DNA from 3 places in the Chryseobacterium sp. WX genome. Region 3 is predicted to be linked to each of the others. Evidence: riboswitches for the same ligand, from Rfam matches in the RefSeq annotation. Region 3 holds a riboswitch; each other region holds the start of a gene.
The links. A riboswitch is a leader RNA that binds a small molecule or an ion and turns the genes downstream of it on or off. The one in region 3 is predicted to bind S-adenosylmethionine.

Region 1 (6,252 bases), 680 kb from region 3:
GTATTCTAGATCCTAGAGATACTTATGAGAGCGCTTCAGAATGGGAAGAAAAAGCAAAAGATCTTGCTTCAAGATATATCAAGAACTTTGAGCAGTATTGTGATACTGAAGAAGGTAAAAAATTAGTAGCTTCAGGACCTCAATTGCAGGAACAAACTATCTAATAGTTACCAATCAACATACAAAAAGCCTCATCAGTGATGAGGCTTTTTTTTTATTCATATTTTTTACAGTTTTCAATCAGTTCGTTCTGTTCATCCAGTTTTAGGACGGTTGATTTGATTGATTCTTCAGTGAGGTATTTTATAATCATAAAGTGTTTTGAAGAAAAGTAAGACTCTTTGTCCAATATTTTATCTAAATACTGCGGGGTAGTGAAGGTCATCCCATATTTTGTTTTGTCGGAAAATTCAATACTTACTTCTATAGCATCAGATTCAATATTTTCAATTTCATCATCAATATGAATAGAAGTTATTTCCGGTTCATTGTTTAAACTAAAATAAAAATCAGAATACCACCTCAGTCTTCCTTCGTCATTCCAGATTCTTATATTTTCCGCATTTTTTTCTTCAACGATATAGTTTTTTCTTTTCGTCAATTGTCCGGAATATATTCCAATGTCTTTGCAATAAACCTTATCTTTTATCTTCATAAATTACTCTGTTACTTATCCATAATTATCTGTAGAAATCTGTGCAATTCATGGGAAAAGGATAAGTAACAAAATTACTTCAAGCTTAATAAAGCCAGCCTATATCCATCCATTCCAAAGCCTGATAAAACGGCATCTGTATTGGCTGCCGTTACAGATTTCTGTCGGAATTCCTCTCTTTTATAAATGTTACTGATATGTACTTCTACTTTTGGCTTGCGAATGTTTTTCAAGCAATCAGCAATAGCATAAGAATAATGAGTAAAAGCTCCGGGGTTAATTACTAAGGCATCAAAATCATCCTCCTGAAGTCTGTTGATAAGTTCTCCTTCAATATTAGACTGGTAATATTTTAATTCATGGGTATGGAACTCGGATCTTAAATTTTCCAAATAGCTTTCCATAGAAACATTTCCATAGATTTCCGGTTCTCTTGTGCCTAACAGATTGAGGTTAGGGCCGTTGATGATCAAAACTTTCATACCATAAAATTAAAAACTTTTTTCAATTAAAGATCAAAAATTTCTGGACAGATTTAATTTGTTGTATTGAATTATTGATAATGATATTTGTCATGTTTAAGAAAGTGGCAAAGCTTGTAACTCTTTATTGTGATGGGTTTTATTAAAAAATTACGTTAATTTTTGAAAATTTATCATGAAAAATAAATAAGTCTACTTGTTTTGTAGACTAAAAGTTTTTAGCTTTGCAACCATATTTCGATCGGCTTATAAAGAAAGATGGAGGGAACTGACCCTGTGAAGTCTTGACAACCTACCCGTGGGGCAAGGTGTTACGTTCAGCCTTTTAAGGAAAAATAAGCATTTGGTTTATCGTATTTATCGATGCCCTTTGCTGATTTTTCTGCAAAGGGCTAAATTTTAATATATGATAACTAAAATTGATTATGATTAGCAAAAATTTATTCAATTCTAAAGCGTGGATACCTCCGGTTGCTGCTTTTTTTCTGGGAGTAACCAGTGTAAGTGCACAGAATTCCAGACCGAAAAAAGATAGCCTTCATGAAAAGGAGATTGATGAAGTAGTAGTGGTGGCTTACGGAAAAGCTAAAAGAAACAGCTATACCGGCTCTGTAGCGACCATTTCAAGTGATAAGATTAATAACAGACCTGTAACCAATATCACCAAAGCATTGGAAGGCCAGGTTGCGGGGATTCAGACCACCAGTGCATCAGGACAGCCAGGTGCGGTTTCTACCATCAGAGTCAGAGGTATTGGTTCCATCAGTGCTTCCAGTGATCCTTTATATGTAGTGGACGGAATTCCTTTTGATGGAAACCTGAACTCCATTAGCCCAAGCGATATTGAATCTATAAGTGTTTTAAAAGATGCTACAGCAAGTGCTTTGTATGGTTCAAGAGGAGCCAACGGGATTATTATCATCACTACAAAATCAGGGAAAAAAGGAGAAGCCAGAGTTAATTTTAATATCAGTCAGGGATTCTCAGGACGAGCTGTCAAAGATTATGAACAGGTAAACACGGAGCAATACTTTCAATTATATTGGGAAGCATTAAGAAACGGATATCAGTCCGGTAAAGTTTCTTCTCAGCAGGCTGCTCAGATGGCAACAGATAATCTTGTTTCTACCCTTGGAATTAATCCATATGGAACTGCTTATCCAAAACCGGTGGGAACAGATGGAAAATTATTGCTTGGTGCATCACCACTCTGGAATGACGACTGGAGAGATATTTTACAGAGAGTGGCATCAAGAAACCAGGTGGATCTTGATATCAGCGGAGGTAGTGATAAAAGTAATTACTTCTTTTCACTAGGGTATCTGGATGATAATGGGATGGCGATTGAATCCGGTTTTAAAAGATATAATACCAGATTAAAAATCAATTCGGAAGTGAAGAAATGGTTAAATGTTGGAGCAAACTTAAGCTATACCAACAGTATTCAGCAGGCACCAACTTCTTCAGATTCCAAGGCGAGCAATATCATCAATGCCGCAAGGTTTATTCCTTCTTTCTATCCTTATTATGAAAGAAATGCTGACGGAACTTACGTTTTAGATGCTGACGGAAATCCGATTTATGATTTTGGAAAGTACAGGCCCACAAATGCACTTCAAAATCAGAATGCGGCTGCAACTTTACCATTAGACAAAAACGAAAATAAAGAAGATAACTTTTCAGGAAAAGGATTCATGGAATTCACTTTCCTGCCGGAACTGAAATTCAAAACAAGCTTCTCAGTTGATTTGGTGAATTATAACGGTCATTATTATTCAAATCCATTACTTGGGCAAGGAGCGGAAATTGGAGGTTCAGTGACGAAAACCAATACCAGAACACTATCTTATACAACCAGTAATATCCTTACGTACGATAAAAAGTTTGGAAAGCATCACGTTAATGCACTGGCAGGACACGAATTCTACAAATACGATTATCAGACGATATCAGGAACAAGAAGTCAGTTTTCACTGCCTTATTACTATGAGCCGGATGCTGCTTCTTTGCTGGGAAGTTTCAGTGGAAACAGTAATAAATTAAGCTTATTGAGTTTCCTTGGAAAAGTAGAGTATGACTACAATAATACTTACTTTTTATCTGCATCGGGAAGAGCAGACAGCTCTTCGAGATTTGAAAAAGATAACAGATGGGGGAGATTCTGGTCAGTAGGAGGTTCATGGAAAATATCCAATGAGGAATTTATTAAAAGCCTGAATGTATTCAATCAATTGACATTGCGTGCCAGCTACGGAGGACAAGGAAATGATAAATTACTTAGACCTAACGGACAACCGCTTTATTATGCTTATCAGGAGCTGTACAGATTTATCAGCCTTGGTGGAGAACCGGGTACAACTCTTGAAAAGACTTCCACTAATAATGTGAAATGGGAAACCAACCTTAATTTAAACGTAGGATTGGAATTTGCTATTTTGAATAACAGAGTTAAAGGGAATATCGAATACTTCAAAAGAAAAAGCCAGGATCTTCTGTTTAATATGCCGGTGGCACCATCGTTGGGTATCAGTGATTATCCTGCCAATATCGGAACCATTCAGAATACAGGATTTGAATTTTCACTATTCACAACCCCTGTTAAAACTGAGGATTTCCAATGGAATGTTGATGTTAACCTAAGCACTTTAAACAACAAAGTAACCAAATTACCGGGAGGTTCTCTTGTGGTGGGAACAAAGTTATTAACGGTAGGAGGTTCTGTATATGATTTCTTTATTCCGGAATGGGTGGGTGTAGATCCAGGCAATGGAAAGCCATTGTGGAAAACAGTTTCTACCGATGCTAGTGGAAATTCAGTGGAAGGAACTACTTCGGAATACTCAAAAGCAACAAAACTATTGCAAGGTTCCGCATTGCCGAAACTGACAGGAGGAATCAGTACAAGCATTACCTATAAGAATTTTGACTTTTCAGGATTACTGACATTCAAAATCGGGGGTAAAATTTTAGATACAGATTATACTTCCATCATGCATAACGGAAGTGCGGGAGGACGTGCGTGGAGTTCTGAAATACTGAACAGATGGACACCGGATAATCCATATACAGATGTTCCCGCATTGAGCACAACAACGAATAACTGGACTTCAACGTCTTCAAGATTCCTGTATTCAGGTACTTATGCAAGACTTAAAAATGTAAGCTTGGGATATACACTTCCTGAGGATTATTTTGAGAAAATAGGATTGAAAAAATTCAGAATTTATATTCAGGCAGAAAACCTTCTGACCTTCTATAAACATAAAGGAATGGATCCTGAGCAGGCTTTGGACGGAACCACGTATTACAGATATCCTGCCATGAGAACCATCACTTTTGGTCTTCAGGCAACTCTTTAACCTTTTAAAATTGAAACAATGAAAAAATTAAAATACATATCATTTGTACTTATCGGATTTTTGTCGTTGGCAAGCTGCGAAAGCGAGCTGGATACAGCTCCTACTGATCAGGCCAGTAGTGTAGAAGTTTTCAAAACAGCCGAAAGTGCCGAAACAGTGGTAAACGGTACCTGGGCAAAATTTAATAATGACGGAACAACCTATGCCAATATCGGGTATTCCACTGTGTTGAGAGCCAGTGATGCCATGGGAAGTGATGTGGCAGTATTGACCAACAAATATGGTTTCGCTTCTACCTATGCCTTTACAGAAATGGTGAACAGTACAGCAAGCCGCCCGCTGTTTATCTGGACGATGTTGTATTCTACTATCAATAATATGAATAATGTGATTACAAGAATTGATGGAACAGAAGGTAGTCAGGAGAAAAAAGATCAGGTGAAGGGACAGGCAAAAGCATTACGTGCTTTCTGTTATCTGAATCTGGCAAGCTTTTATCAGTTCAGCTACCTGAAAGACAAATCAGTTTTGACAGCTCCCATTTATACTGAACCTTCCACAACAAGCACGGTAGGGAAGAAAAGAGCAAGTCTTGAAGAAATCTATACATTGATTAAAAGTGATCTTACGGATGCTGATAACCTGTTGAAAAGTTATACAAGAAATAATAAGGATAAGATCAACCGTGCTGTAGTGAACGGGCTTTTAGCAAGAACTTACCTGAATACCGGTGAATGGAGCAAAGCTTCGGCATCTGCGAAAATTGCAAGAGAAGGATTCCCACTGATGGCTCCGGAAAAATATAAGGATGGATTCAATGATATCAACAATGCAGAATGGATCTGGGGACACGGGCAGACGCAAGAACAATCAGATGCGAGCTATGCCTTCCACTATCTTGATGTATCTTCATCAGGAAGTTATTATTACAGCTTTATGGCAGATCCTTATTTTAAAGACCTTTTTGATACTAATGATATCAGATCTCAATTGTTTTCATGGGATGGACAGAAAGGAAGAGAAGGATTGCTGAGATATGCAAAGTTTAAATTTAAGCCAACCCTTATTGCAGATATCGTGTACATGAGAGCTGCAGAAATGTACCTGATCGAAGCTGAAGCCGAAGCAAGAAACGGAAATGTTTCTCAGGCAGTCACAGTATTGAATCAGTTGAAATCTGCCAGAAATGCTAATATTTATTCTGGATCATTTTCACAGAATGCAGTAGTAGATGCCATTCTGATTGAAAGAAGAAAAGAATTATTCGGAGAAGGATTTTCCCTTTCAGATATTATCAGAACGCAAGGGACAGTAGTAAGAAAACCTTTTGTAGACGCAGATGGAAAACCGATAAAAGTTCAGATCACTACACCGGACGGAACCGTGAAAACAGTAGACGGTAAAGGACATTCTGTTCTTGATTTCCCGGATAAATCTGCTTTTACACCCAATAGTAACTATTATTTATTCAGTATTCCACAAAGAGAATTTGAGAATAACCCGAATTTATAAAGTATAGTCCATAATTAGATTGATTTTTTTAAGCCACTGCTTTTGCGGTGGTTTTTTTGTGAAATAAAAATCCCCCAAATGATTGGGGGATTAAACTATGGATTATTGTAAACTTTATAAATCAAAGGGATCTTATTTGAATATATTTGCCCAGTAAATATGGTAAACTGTTGTTCCTTGTCTTTATTATGTAGTACACTGTAATATCTAAACATGATCTCCTGTGGGTTTTGTAAACTTACTT
Region 2 (6,252 bases), 840 kb from region 3:
GGCTATGGTTGATATCATGTCTTAGCCTGAGGTTTACTGCATAAAGTTTTTTATATTTGAATAAGAATATAAAAAGAAATCTGAAATATAAACCCGTACAATGAAAATTACACTCAACAGAATAAACGACGATTTTTTATTTGAATGTACAAACTCACAAGGAAATTCTATCCTTTTAGATAATACTTCCCAGCCGGGAGCCAAAGGAGTTTCCCCAATGGAAAGTGTACTGATGGCTGTAGCAGGCTGCAGCGGAATTGATGTGGTGTCTATTCTGAAGAAGCAACGTCAGGAAATTAAAAGCTTTCAGGCAGAAGTAGAAGGCGAAAGAGTGCAGGTAGAAGATGCAAAACCTTTTAAATCGATTAACGTTAAGTTCCTTTTGGAAGGAGAAATTGATCCTAAAAAAGCATTAAAGGCTGCAGAACTTTCTTTTGAAAAATACTGCTCTGTATCAAAAACGTTAGAACCGAATGTAGAAATCGGATACGAAGTGTATGTGAACGGAGAAAAAATTTAATCTCTTACATAAAATAGCAAAAGCCGGATGTTTTATCCGGCTTTTATATTACTCATTACCAATTCCTCATTGCTTATTAAAAGGTGAGTCTTGGTTTTATCAGTTTTGCCACTGTAGCTGTCCATCCTGTTTGGTGGGAAGCACCCACACCACGGCCATTATCTCCATGAAAATATTCAAAAAATGTAATATAATCTCTGAAGTGTTCATCATAATTGAACTTTGGATTACCTCCGTTGAAAGCTCTTTGTCCATGTTCATCCTTTAAAAATAGAGAGCAAAGCCTTTTACTTATATTTTGAGCCACTTCATCAAGATTTCTTTTATCACCACTTCCTGTGGGAAGTTCTACTTTCAGACTATTTCCATAATAATAATGGAAGCGCTGCAGACTTTCAACAATCAGAAAATTGATCGGAAACCAGATAGGCCCACGCCAGTTGCTGTTTCCGCCAAACATACGGCTGTCACTTTCTGCAGGTGTATAGTAGACTATATTTTCAGACCCATGTACAGAGAAGACAAAAGGATTTTCCTCATACACCTTAGACATGGCGCGGATTCCGTAAGAACTCAGGAATTCATTTTCATCAAGCATTCTGGTCAGAACCTTTGTCAGTCTGTTTTTGCGGAGGATACTCATAAGGTGTTTTCGGCCTTGTCCTTCCTCATCCCAGTGAGAAACCAGTTTGGTCAACTCCGGCTTGTTCTTTAAGATCCATTCCATTCGGGTTCTGAAATTCGGCATCTTTTCCAGTAAGCGGTGGTCAACAATCTCAACAGCAAACATAGGAATCAAACCCACAATACTTCGTAATTTTAAAGAAACACTGTCTCCATTTCCTAGCTGTAGGACATCATAGAAGAATCCGTCTTCTTCGTTCCAAAGTCCTTTCGTTCCTTCGCCCAGGTTTTCCATAGCTTCAGCGATATAAAGATAATGCTCAAAAAACTTGATGGCCATATCTTCATATACCTGATAATATTGGGCAAGCTCCATTGCAATACGCATCATATTCAATGCATACATGGCCATCCAGCTTGTTCCGTCTGCCTGTTCAAGATGCTGTCCGTCCTTTAGTTCCATATTCCGGTCAAAAGCTCCGATATTATCGAGACCAAGAAACCCTCCACCAAAGATATTTTTTCCGTTTTTATCCTTTCGGTTCACCCACCAGGTGAAATTAAGAAGCAGTTTCTGGAAAACTTTCTCTAAAAATAATAAATCCGGTTTTCCGTTAGCTTTTTCATCAATTTTGAAAACACGGAAGCATGACCAGGCGTGTACCGGCGGGTTCACGTCACTCATATTCCATTCATAGGCTGGAAGCTGTCCATTAGGATGCATGTACCATTCCTTAGTAAGGAGCAAAAGTTGTCCCTTGGCAAATTCCGCATCAATGATGGAAAACGGAACACAGTGAAATGCCAGATCCCATGTGGCATACCATGGATACTCCCATTTATCGGGCATAGAAATAATATCCTTATTATGGAGATGATTCCATTCCGTATTTCTTACATATTCGTTGAAATTTCTTGGGGCTTCAAAGTTGGGATCACCTTTCAGCCATTTTCCAATATTGTAATGATAGAACTGCTTATTCCAGAGAAGTCCTGCAAAAGCCTGTCTCTGAACATTTCTTTCATCTTCGTTAACGGTATCATTTTGAATTTCTTTATAAAATTCTTCAGCTTCAGCCTGTCGCGTATTGAATATTTCATCAAACTTTTCAAAAGGCTCATCAGCTTCAGCCGGGCATAATCTGAATTCAAAAACTTTGGATTCTCCGGCACCAATAAGCTCATCAATCAGAAAAGAAGCTTTTGTCCCTTTCTTTGCGGGATTTATCGTATTCGTTTGATGGATAATATAATTATTGATTCCGTCTTTGAAATAAGTGTTTTCACCTGCAGGAGCTCCATAAAGCTTAGAATTATTGGTTTCATTATCACAAAATACGCTTTGTGCATTGGTATTTCTTGAATACAGCTTCCTGATCGAAATACTGTCGTGGGCAATATCGATACTTCCGTCGTGAGAAGCATTAAGCTGTGCCTTATAGGTGTTGTATCCCCATTTCCAGTTGTTTCTGAACCATACAGTAGGTGCTACCACAATAGGTGCTTCATGCTGACTTCGGTTACAGACCGTTACTCTGGCAAGAATATCATTGTGATCGGCCTTGCAATATTCAATGAAAATATCAAAATATTCATCATTATCGAAAATTCCGGTATCGAAAATTTCATATTCCGGTTCCTTTTTACTGCGTCTTCCGTTTTCTGCAACAAGCTCATCGTAAGGAAATTCATTGATGGGATATTTATAAACCATTTTCATATAACTATGAGTAGGTGTATTATCCAGATAATAAAAGATTTCTTTGATGTCTTCCCCATGATTTCCCTGAGGATTGCTCAACCCAAAGAATCGTTCCTTTACCATTTTGTCTTTCTTGTTCCAGAACGAAAAAGCAAAGCATAAAAGCTGCTTTACATCAGAAATTCCGGCAATACCTTCTTCACCCCAACGGTAGGCATAGCTTTCTGCATTATTATGGTTGGTAAAATTCCAGGCATTCCCGTTCGGGCTATAATCTTCGCGTACATTTCCCCACTGCCGGTTGCTTACATAAGGTCCCCAGTTTTTCCATTTGGTATCTTGTAATCTATCTTTTTCGGCGGTCATATCTCATCACTTTTCCATACGAAGTTAGTTTTTTTGAGAAGTAATTCCAATTTTTTTCATCTGAATAATTATTAATATACTCTTGGAATACTTGTATTTAAGGGCTTTTTTAAATATTAAAATAATTTTTTTTTGAAATTAAAAGAAAAGAACTACCTTTGCACCATTCGTTCATTCAAATATTGAAAATGTTATCAAGAAAGGTTGAGGGATTAGACCCTATGAAACCTTAGCAACCCTTTGCGCAAGCAAAGAAGGTGCTACGTTCTACCAAAGTATTTTGGACAGATAACTCACTGAAGTTCTTTTCAGCCATTTCCTGTGGCATTTTCAATTGTATTAAAATTTAATAGAATTGAAAACAGAACTAAACTATATTAATCTTACGTATCAAACTTATTCCCAAAAGGAATACCATATCCCGTTGAGCTATCAGCTCTTTGGGAAAGATCTGTTTACAGCCCCAGTTATCTTAATCAACCATGCTCTTACCGGAAATTCAAACGTATCCGGAGAAAAAGGCTGGTGGAAACAGCTGGTGGGAAAAAATCAGATTGTTGATACTGATCAATATACCGTTCTGTGCTTCAACATACCAGGAAACGGATATGACGATTTTTTAATTGAAGATTATGAAGACTTTACTCCTTCAGATATCGCAGCGATATTTTTGAAAGGACTTGAAGCGCTACATATCAAAAATTTATATGCCATTATCGGAGGCTCTCTGGGAGGAGGGATTGCGTGGGAAATGCTTTCTAAGCAGCCGGATCTTGCAGAAATATTTATTCCTATTGCCTGCGATTACAGAACACACGACTGGCTTCATGCACAGTGTCTGGTTCAGAAATTTTTATTGAATGATAAAGAAGAACCATTACAGAAAGCGAGAATTCATGCCATGTTGTGTTATAGAACTCCACAGTCGCTCAATGACAGATTTCAAAACCAATATAACCAGGCCAAACAACGCCTGGAATCAGAAGACTGGCTGGTTTATCATGGTAACGCACTAAACGAAAGATTTAGTTTAAAGAGTTACAAACTGATGAATCATCTCTTGATGAATATAAATGCTGCTGATGCAGCACTGGAGAACATACAGGCACGAATGCACATGATCTCCGTAGATACAGACTTATTCTTCCCGGCTTCTGAAATCCGAATGTGCTTTGAAAACTTAAAAGAGAAAAATAAGGATGTGTCTTATCACGAGATCCAATCTATACACGGCCATGATGCCTTCCTAATGGAATATCAACAATTAAATAATATCATTAAAAACATTTTATAGAAGTAATGAAAAATGCTAACGAAATAAAATTTTTGAAGAACAGATCAATCGTCAAATTTGAAGGAGAAGATTTCCTGGGAGAAATCGGGATTGACGGACGAATTTTTAAAGCGCTTACTTTAGCGCGTATCAGTGTAGGCGTAATCTCTCAGCAGGCTGTAGAGAACGGAATTTCTATTCTGGTGCATGAAAATGATGCAGAGAAAGCAGTGGCTTGTCTTATTGATGAATTCGAAGCAGAAAGAAAGTCAGGAAAAGTTTCCCAAATATATAGTATCAATAATGTTTCTGTGATTGGTTTTGTTGCAGAAGATTTCAATAAAGTTTTTGCTGAGCTGGCAAGAAATAATGTTTTCCCGTTACTTTTAAATCAGGTGGCAGGAGAAAACAGAGTCAATATCGTAGTGACCTCTTCGCAGGATGAAAAAACAAGAAACATCATAGAATCTGAAATTTTCAAAAAACCGAAAACCGTTCATCTGGCCATTATTGGCCATGGAAACGTAGGGAAAACCTTGATAGAACAAGTACTTGAATCTGCAGAAGAGATTAAAAAACGTAAAAAAATAGACCTTAAAGTCGTTGCGGTAGCCAATTCAAAGAAAATTGCCTTCAACAAAAAAGGATTTGATGCCCATTGGAATGATGAGGTTTTAACAGCAGAGCATCCGTCAAACGTGGAAGAACTGATTAATTTCTCTAATGAAAATCAACTGGAGAACCTGATTGTTGTGGATAACACGGCAAGCAAGGATTTTGTTAAAAACTATCACGCTTTGGCAGAAAACGGGTTTGATCTGGTTTCTTCCAACAAAATCTTCAATACCCTTCCGATTGAAGAATACAGAAAACTAAGATATACGTTGAATAAAAACAACAGACGGTATTTGTATGAAACCAATGTAGGAGCTGGTTTACCGTTAATTGACACCATCAAGTTATTACACCTTTCAGGAGAAAATATCACAAGAATCAAAGGGGTATTCTCAGGAACACTGAGCTATGTTTTCAACAATTTTTCTTTAAGAGATGATAAATTTTCAACCATCATCAATGAAGCTTTGGAAAAAGGATACACCGAACCGGATCCAAGAGAAGACCTTTCAGGAAATGATGTGGCAAGAAAATTATTGATTCTGGCAAGAGAATTAGACTTAATCAATGAATTTGATGATATCAGCATTCAAAATCTGGTTCCTGAAAATTTACTTGAAGTTTCAAAATCAGAATTCCTTTCAAGACTAGAGGAGCTTGACGAAGAATACCAGAAAATAAAAGAAAACCAGGAACCCGGACATGTATTAAGATATGTAGGTGATCTGCACGGAGATTTACAGAAAGATAAAGGTGAACTGGATGTAAAACTGGTTTCTGTTCCTGCAACTTCAGCATTGGGACAACTGAAAGGTTCAGACTCCATCTTTGAAATCTACACAGAAAGCTATGGTGAAAATCCAATCGTGATTATGGGAGCCGGAGCTGGTGCAAAGGTAACCGCAAGAGGAGTATTCGGAGATATTTTAAGAGTAAGTGAAACAAAATAATATTTAATGTAACAATCTAATAATGTACCAGTTTACCAATAATTGGTGTCGTTATTCTGAGCAAAGCGATGATTTTAATTGGTACATTGTTAGACTGCTATATTGGTAAATTAATTAAAACTATATGGAAAATTTTGAAACATCAGCAATAAGAACCCAGACGGAAAGAACTCAGTTTGATGAGCATTCTACGCCGCTCTAT
Region 3 (6,252 bases):
ATACCAAAGATTTCGCCAAAAGAAATTAGTTTATTACAATTACTTTTATTGGAAGGCTCATGAAATTTTCATGAGTCTTTTTTTATTTGATTTTTTCCGAAAAAAATAAAATATTTCCCGAAAACTGATTCAAAATGATGGTTATGAATAAAAAATAACACTATATTCGATAAAAAATAAGATATGAGAAAATTTTATTCCGTTGTTTTTCTGCTGATTACAATAGGTGTTTTTGGTCAGATCAATTATACAATTTCTCCCAATCCATTCAATGAAACAGATGCCATTACGCTTACAGTTCCAGGTGATCAGATTGACGAGTCTGCCTGGGGAGTTTCCAATAATGCCATTTATATGTGGACCTGGTCGTTTGATACCAATTATCAGAATAGTCAGGATTGCCCTACCAATGGCAGCTGGAACAATTCCAATGATCTGAATAAGCTGAATTATAATGCTGCTACAGATAGTTATTCACTCACTTTTACACCAACTTCTTTTTATGGAAGAACAGGAATCGGAAGGTTTGGGTTTTTATTAAAGGATAAGACGGGATCGCATCAGACTTCACCCGATATTTTTGTAAACGTAGGGACTTTAAACTTAACGCTTACAAATCCATTGGCGAACAGCCTCACTTCAGTTCCTACGGGAAATTCCATTACTATTACGGCGACGGCAAGTACCAATGCTACATTTCAGCTAAAAGCCAACGGAACTGTTGTCAATTCAGCAACAACGCCTTCACAATCTTATTCTTACAGTTATACGGTTACTCAGGATGCAAATATGGAACTTGTGGCGACACAGGGAACCAATTCCAAAACGGCAGCATTCATTGTACAGGTTCCGAGAAATGTTGTTTCCCAGGCAATACCCAACTGGATCAGACAGGGAATCAATTATCATCCGACAGATCCAACCAAGGTGGGATTGGCTTTATATGCTCCGGGAAAAAATTTTGTACACGTCATAGGAAGTTTCAATAACTGGGCGGTGAATGATACCTATTTAATGAAAAAAGATACTACAAATCCTGATCTGTACTGGATTGAACTCAATGGAATCACTCCTCAGCAACTTTATACCTTCCAATACAGAACAAACGATTTGAGAAAAGTAGCAGATCCTTATTCCCCACAAATTTTATCTTCTTACGATGACCCGTGGATTTCGGCTTCTACCTACCCGAACTTACCAGCATTTCCTGCCGGGCAGGGTTTTGAAGTGTCAACATTTAAAACAGGCCAGACCGCTTATAATTGGCAGGTTTCCAATTTTCAAAGACCTGCGAAACAGGATCTTATAGTCTATGAATTATTACTGAGAGACTTTACTCAAGAAAAAAACTGGCAGTCATTGATTGATAAAATCTCGTATTTAAAGAATTTAAAGATCAATGCTATAGAACTGCTTCCCATCATGGAATTTGACGGAAATCTTTCCTGGGGATACAATACTTCTTTCCATTATGCATTAGACAAAGCCTATGGAACTCCGGAAAAATTCAAAGAATTTGTAGATTTATGTCATCAGAACGGAATTGCAGTCATTCTGGATGTAGCGTTTAATCATGCTACAGGACGCTCTCCTTTAGTTAGACTTTGGAATATTGATCCTGATGGTGACGGCTATGGTGATGTTGCACCGAACAATCCTTACTTTAACCAGGTACCGAAACATTCATACAATGTCTTCAATGATTTTAACCATACAAGTCTTTCAACGCAATATTATGTTGAAAGATGTCTTCAGCAATGGCTGACTGAATATCACATAGACGGATTCCGTTGGGATTTAACCAAAGGATTTACGCAAAGCTGTTCTGAAAATGATGAAGCCTGTACCAATGCCTACCAGCAGGACAGAGTGGATATCATGAAAAATTATGCTGATAAACAATGGGCCATTGATCCCAATTCTTATATGATCTTCGAACACCTTGGAACTGATGCAGAAGAACAGCAATGGGCGAATTACAGAATAGCAGAAGGAAAAGGCGTTATGCTTTGGAATAAACAGACCGATCCTTACAATCAGAATACGATGGGCTATCAGGAAAACAGCAACTACGACCGTATGAATCACAGTCTTCACGGCTTCACCAATATGAGTGCCGTAGGTTATGGAGAAAGCCATGATGAAGAGAGGCTGATGTTTAAAAACCTTGCCTATGGTGCTATAAACGGAGGTTACAATGTGAAAGACCTGAATACCGCTCTTGAAAGAATGAAAACTTTCGGGGCCACGTTCTTTACTATCCCTGGTCCGAAAATGATCTGGCAGTTTGGAGAATTAGGTTATGAATTCAGCATCAACAGATGTGCGAATGGTACCATCGACAGCGGATGTAGAACCGATGAAAAACCTGTAGCATTCACTTTAGGATATGATACCAATGCGAACCGAAAAGCAGTCTATGATACATGGGCTAAAATCATCAACATCAGAAACAGTCATCAGGTTTTTAAATCTAAAACTTACAGTATAGAATCCAATAACCTTACGAATGATCCTACTGGTCTTATCACAAGAATTTATGTGTATGATGCAGCTATTACAACAGGAATAAAGAATGTTGTCGTATTGGCCAATTACACGACTTCCGCACAGAATGTAGTGCCTTATTTCCCTTACACTGGTCAATGGCAGAATTTAATGGATAACAGTATTTCAAATATAGTTTCCACAACGGCTCCGATCACTTTACAGCCCGGAGAATTCAGAATCTTTGGAAATTATGCAGGTGCGTTGTCTACTGTAGATGCCAATGCGGTCAACAAATTATCTCTTCAGATTGCGGATAATCCGGTTCGCAACGGAATCGCTCACCTCGTTTTCAATAAAGCAAAAAAAGGTGAAATTTCAATTTTTGATATGACCGGTAAAAAACTGGATACTTTCAAACTGGATAAAGAGAGCGGAACTTACGATGCGAAGGTTGATTATCCAGCAGGCACGTATCTTGTGCAGTTGAAATCAGATACAGGAATAGCCATTCAAAAGATGATTATTGAATAAAATAAATTATAAAATAATAAAGGCAAATTTGCGGATCAGCAGATTTGCTTTTTTTTGTAAGTTCAAAAAAATAGTCTACTTTTGCAGTAGATTTATCAAGAAAGGTGGAGGGATTTGGCCCGGTGAAACCTTAGCAACCTACACGGTTCCAGAAGTGTAAAGGTGCTAATTCCAACCCTTTGGGGGAGATAAGTGAAGTCAATATTCTATATAAATTCCATTTCTTGAAGTCTTGTGTATCTGCGGAAAGATCCGTCAGATTCGTAGTATTAATTGGCAAGAATAAAAATGAAAAAATTAAGCACAGCTGTATTATTGCTTGGAGCAATTCTGGTCGCGGCTCAGGAAAGTGAGGAAAAAGGAAATCAGATCGAAGATATCATCATCGTCGGAAACCGTAATGTCAAAAGAACAAAGCTGGAGACACCGGTTCCTGTAGATGTAATTAATATCGACAAAATCCAGAGAAGTTCTCCCCAAATGACTGCTCAGGATCTCCTGAATTATGTGATTCCATCGTTTAATGCAGTGAGACAGTCTGCTTCTGATGGTACCGAACATATTGACCCTGTTACTTTAAGAGGTATGGGACCCGATCAGGTTTTGGTGTTGCTTAACGGAAAGAGAAGACATTCTACTTCTTTGGTAAATTATCAGAATACCGTGGGAAATGGTTCTGTAGGAACAGATTTGAGTACCATTCCCGTAATTGCAATTGATAGAATAGAAGTGTTAAGAGACGGAGCAGCTGCGCAATATGGTTCTGATGCCATTGCAGGAGTGATCAACATAATTCTTAAGAAAAATACAGGAGCTTCAGCAAGCCTTACTTACGGATTAAGCGGAAGAAATGATGGTGATACTTACCAGGCAGGAGTTAACTATGGAACCTCATTAGGAAAGAAAGAAGGTTATATTAATCTTTCATTACAGCTAAGTCACAGAGGAAAAACCACTAGAACGCAAAATCACGACCTGGATATTTTCGGGGATAATTTTGCCTATGAATTTGCTGGTGATGCTGAAGCCGTAAAAGCTGCCAGAGCTGCAGATGATGCAGAAATTGCAAAAAGAGGATTAACACGTGATGATTTTAATTTTCAGATCGGAGATGCCCAGATCAGACAGGGACAGCTGTTTTTCAACTCAGAATATCCTTTTAATGATCATTTTAAACTCTATTCTTTCGGAGGTTTCAGTATTAAAGAAGGAGAAGGGTTTGGTTTCAGAAGACTGCCGAGCGAAAAGTCTAATGTAGTTTCATCCATTTATCCGAACGGATTTCAGGCTACTCTGGCCTCTCAGGTATATGACGTTTCTTATGCTGTAGGTGCGAAATATAATGTTAACGACTGGCTATTTGACCTTAGTAACACCTTTGGAAGCAATACTTTCAATTATACTGTAAACAATACGAATAATGCTTCTCTGGGTGCAAAATCACCCACAAGTTTTTATGCAGGCGCCCATAGTTTTCTGCAGAATACCATTAATCTTGATGTTTCTAAAAATATAAACCGTTTCAATATCGCATTTGGGGGAGAATTCAGATTTGAACAATACCAGATTAAAGCGGGTGACGAAGCATCCTATACCCAATATGACATCAATGGAAATGTAGCCACTGAAGGATCAACAGTGCTTGGTGCAGGCGGATCTCAATCCTTCATCGGATTCTCTCCCAACAATGCCTTGAAGAAAGACAGACATTCCACGGCAGTATATGCAGATGTTTCCTATGATTTGGATAAAAAACTCAACATTGACGCTGCTGCCAGATTTGAAAATTATTCAGATTTCGGAAATACCTTGAATGGAAAACTCGCTGTACGATATGAGTTTGTAAAAAACTATGCGGTAAGAGCCGCTGTTGGGACAGGATTCAGAGCACCATCATTGCAACAACAGTATTTTAATAATTCCTATGCGGATATTTCTACTTCGGGTTCTAAGATTGTTACCAAAGGAATATTCAGCAACGATAGCGAAGCCGCTAAAATTCTTGGATTTGATAAACTCAAACAGGAAACTTCTGTCAATGCAAGTGCTGGATTTACGCTGAAACCTTTAAACAACTTGACAATTACTATAGATGGATACTGGATCAAAGTAAAGGATAGAGTTGTGATCACCAGCAATATAACAGATAAAAGACTGGATCAGTTTAAGGTAGAAAGCGGAAGATTCTTCGCCAATGCCATTGATACAGAAACGAAAGGAGTAGATGTAGTGGTTTCCTATGACTGGATTCTTGGGAATGGAAAATTAAATATGAATCTTGCCGGAAACTATACGGAAACAAAAATCACAGATTTTCATTTTCCTGAAAACTTAGGAACGCCTCAGGATCAGTTTTTTGGTCCCGATCAGATCAATATCATTGAAACCCTGTCTCCAAAAACAAAAGCTTCATTAGGATTAAATTATGGAATAGGAAAATTCAGTTTTCTCGTAAGAAATACCTATTTTGGTAAGGTAATAAGAGATGGTTATCCGTTTGGAGACGTGCAGGAATTCTCACCAAAAGTAGTGACAGACATCAGCGTTGGGTATGATATTACTAAAAGTATCAATTTTACAGTAGGAGCCAACAATATATTTGATGTCTTTCCGGACCGCCAGATTTATAAAAATTCATATTATGGAGTATTCAAATATGCGCCTGTACAGATGGGAACGCTGGGGAATTATTTCTTCGGAAGGCTTAATTTTAATTTTTAATCATTAAATGAGTACTTCCTCACATCAGATTGGCTGGAAAACAGCCGCAGCCATCGTCGTTTCCAATATGATCGGAACAGGGATTTTTACCACCTTGGGATTTCAGCTTTCCGATATTACCAACACCTACAGTATTTTCCTGCTATGGAGCATCGGAGGAGTTCTCGCATTGTTCGGAGCTTTTTGCTACGCAGAATTGGGCTCCCATTTTAAAGGAAACGGAGGCGATTTTATTTATCTTAAAGAAACCTATCATCCGATTTTCGGATATCTCATAAGCTGGATTTCGCTCATCATAGGATTTTCCTCTCCCGTAGCGCTGGCTGCTTTGGCTATGTCAAAATACCTTTCTGTATTTGATTATAGCTTCGGAAACGGATTTGCCATAGCCACGATATTCCTGGTGGCAATTGCATTATCATTCAGCCTGAAAACATCCAGCAGGTTTCACAACTTTTTTACATTCATTAAAATCGCTTTTATTATTGTACTGGTTATTCTTGGAGTAGG

Region 1: another riboswitch for S-adenosylmethionine. It lies ahead of PZ898_RS16965 (TonB-dependent receptor); the one in region 3 lies ahead of PZ898_RS13870 (TonB-dependent receptor).
Region 2: another riboswitch for S-adenosylmethionine. It lies ahead of PZ898_RS17750 (alpha/beta fold hydrolase); the one in region 3 lies ahead of PZ898_RS13870 (TonB-dependent receptor).

Annotation. Positions count from the first base shown of each region.
Region 1 is NZ_CP120710.1:3,762,902-3,769,153, forward strand. Features, by position in the region: gene pckA (phosphoenolpyruvate carboxykinase (ATP)) at 1-164, shown strand, start outside; gene PZ898_RS16955 (hypothetical protein) at 215-655, opposite strand; gene PZ898_RS16960 (type II 3-dehydroquinate dehydratase) at 730-1,137, opposite strand; SAM riboswitch class I at 1,381-1,479, shown strand; gene PZ898_RS16965 (TonB-dependent receptor) at 1,563-4,496, shown strand; gene PZ898_RS16970 (RagB/SusD family nutrient uptake outer membrane protein) at 4,515-6,008, shown strand; gene PZ898_RS16975 (hypothetical protein) at 6,104-6,252, opposite strand, start outside.
Region 2 is NZ_CP120710.1:3,921,335-3,927,586, forward strand. Features, by position in the region: gene PZ898_RS17735 (proline dehydrogenase family protein) at 1-25, shown strand, start outside; gene PZ898_RS17740 (OsmC family protein) at 101-520, shown strand; gene PZ898_RS17745 (glucosidase) at 597-3,212, opposite strand; SAM riboswitch class I at 3,401-3,507, shown strand; gene PZ898_RS17750 (alpha/beta fold hydrolase) at 3,568-4,506, shown strand; gene PZ898_RS17755 (ACT domain-containing protein) at 4,512-6,050, shown strand; gene PZ898_RS17760 (O-succinylhomoserine sulfhydrylase) at 6,175-6,252, shown strand, end outside.
Region 3 is NZ_CP120710.1:3,085,219-3,091,470, reverse strand. Features, by position in the region: gene PZ898_RS13875 (alpha-amylase family glycosyl hydrolase) at 184-3,021, shown strand; SAM riboswitch class I at 3,111-3,216, shown strand; gene PZ898_RS13870 (TonB-dependent receptor) at 3,310-5,742, shown strand; gene PZ898_RS13865 (amino acid permease) at 5,750-6,252, shown strand, end outside.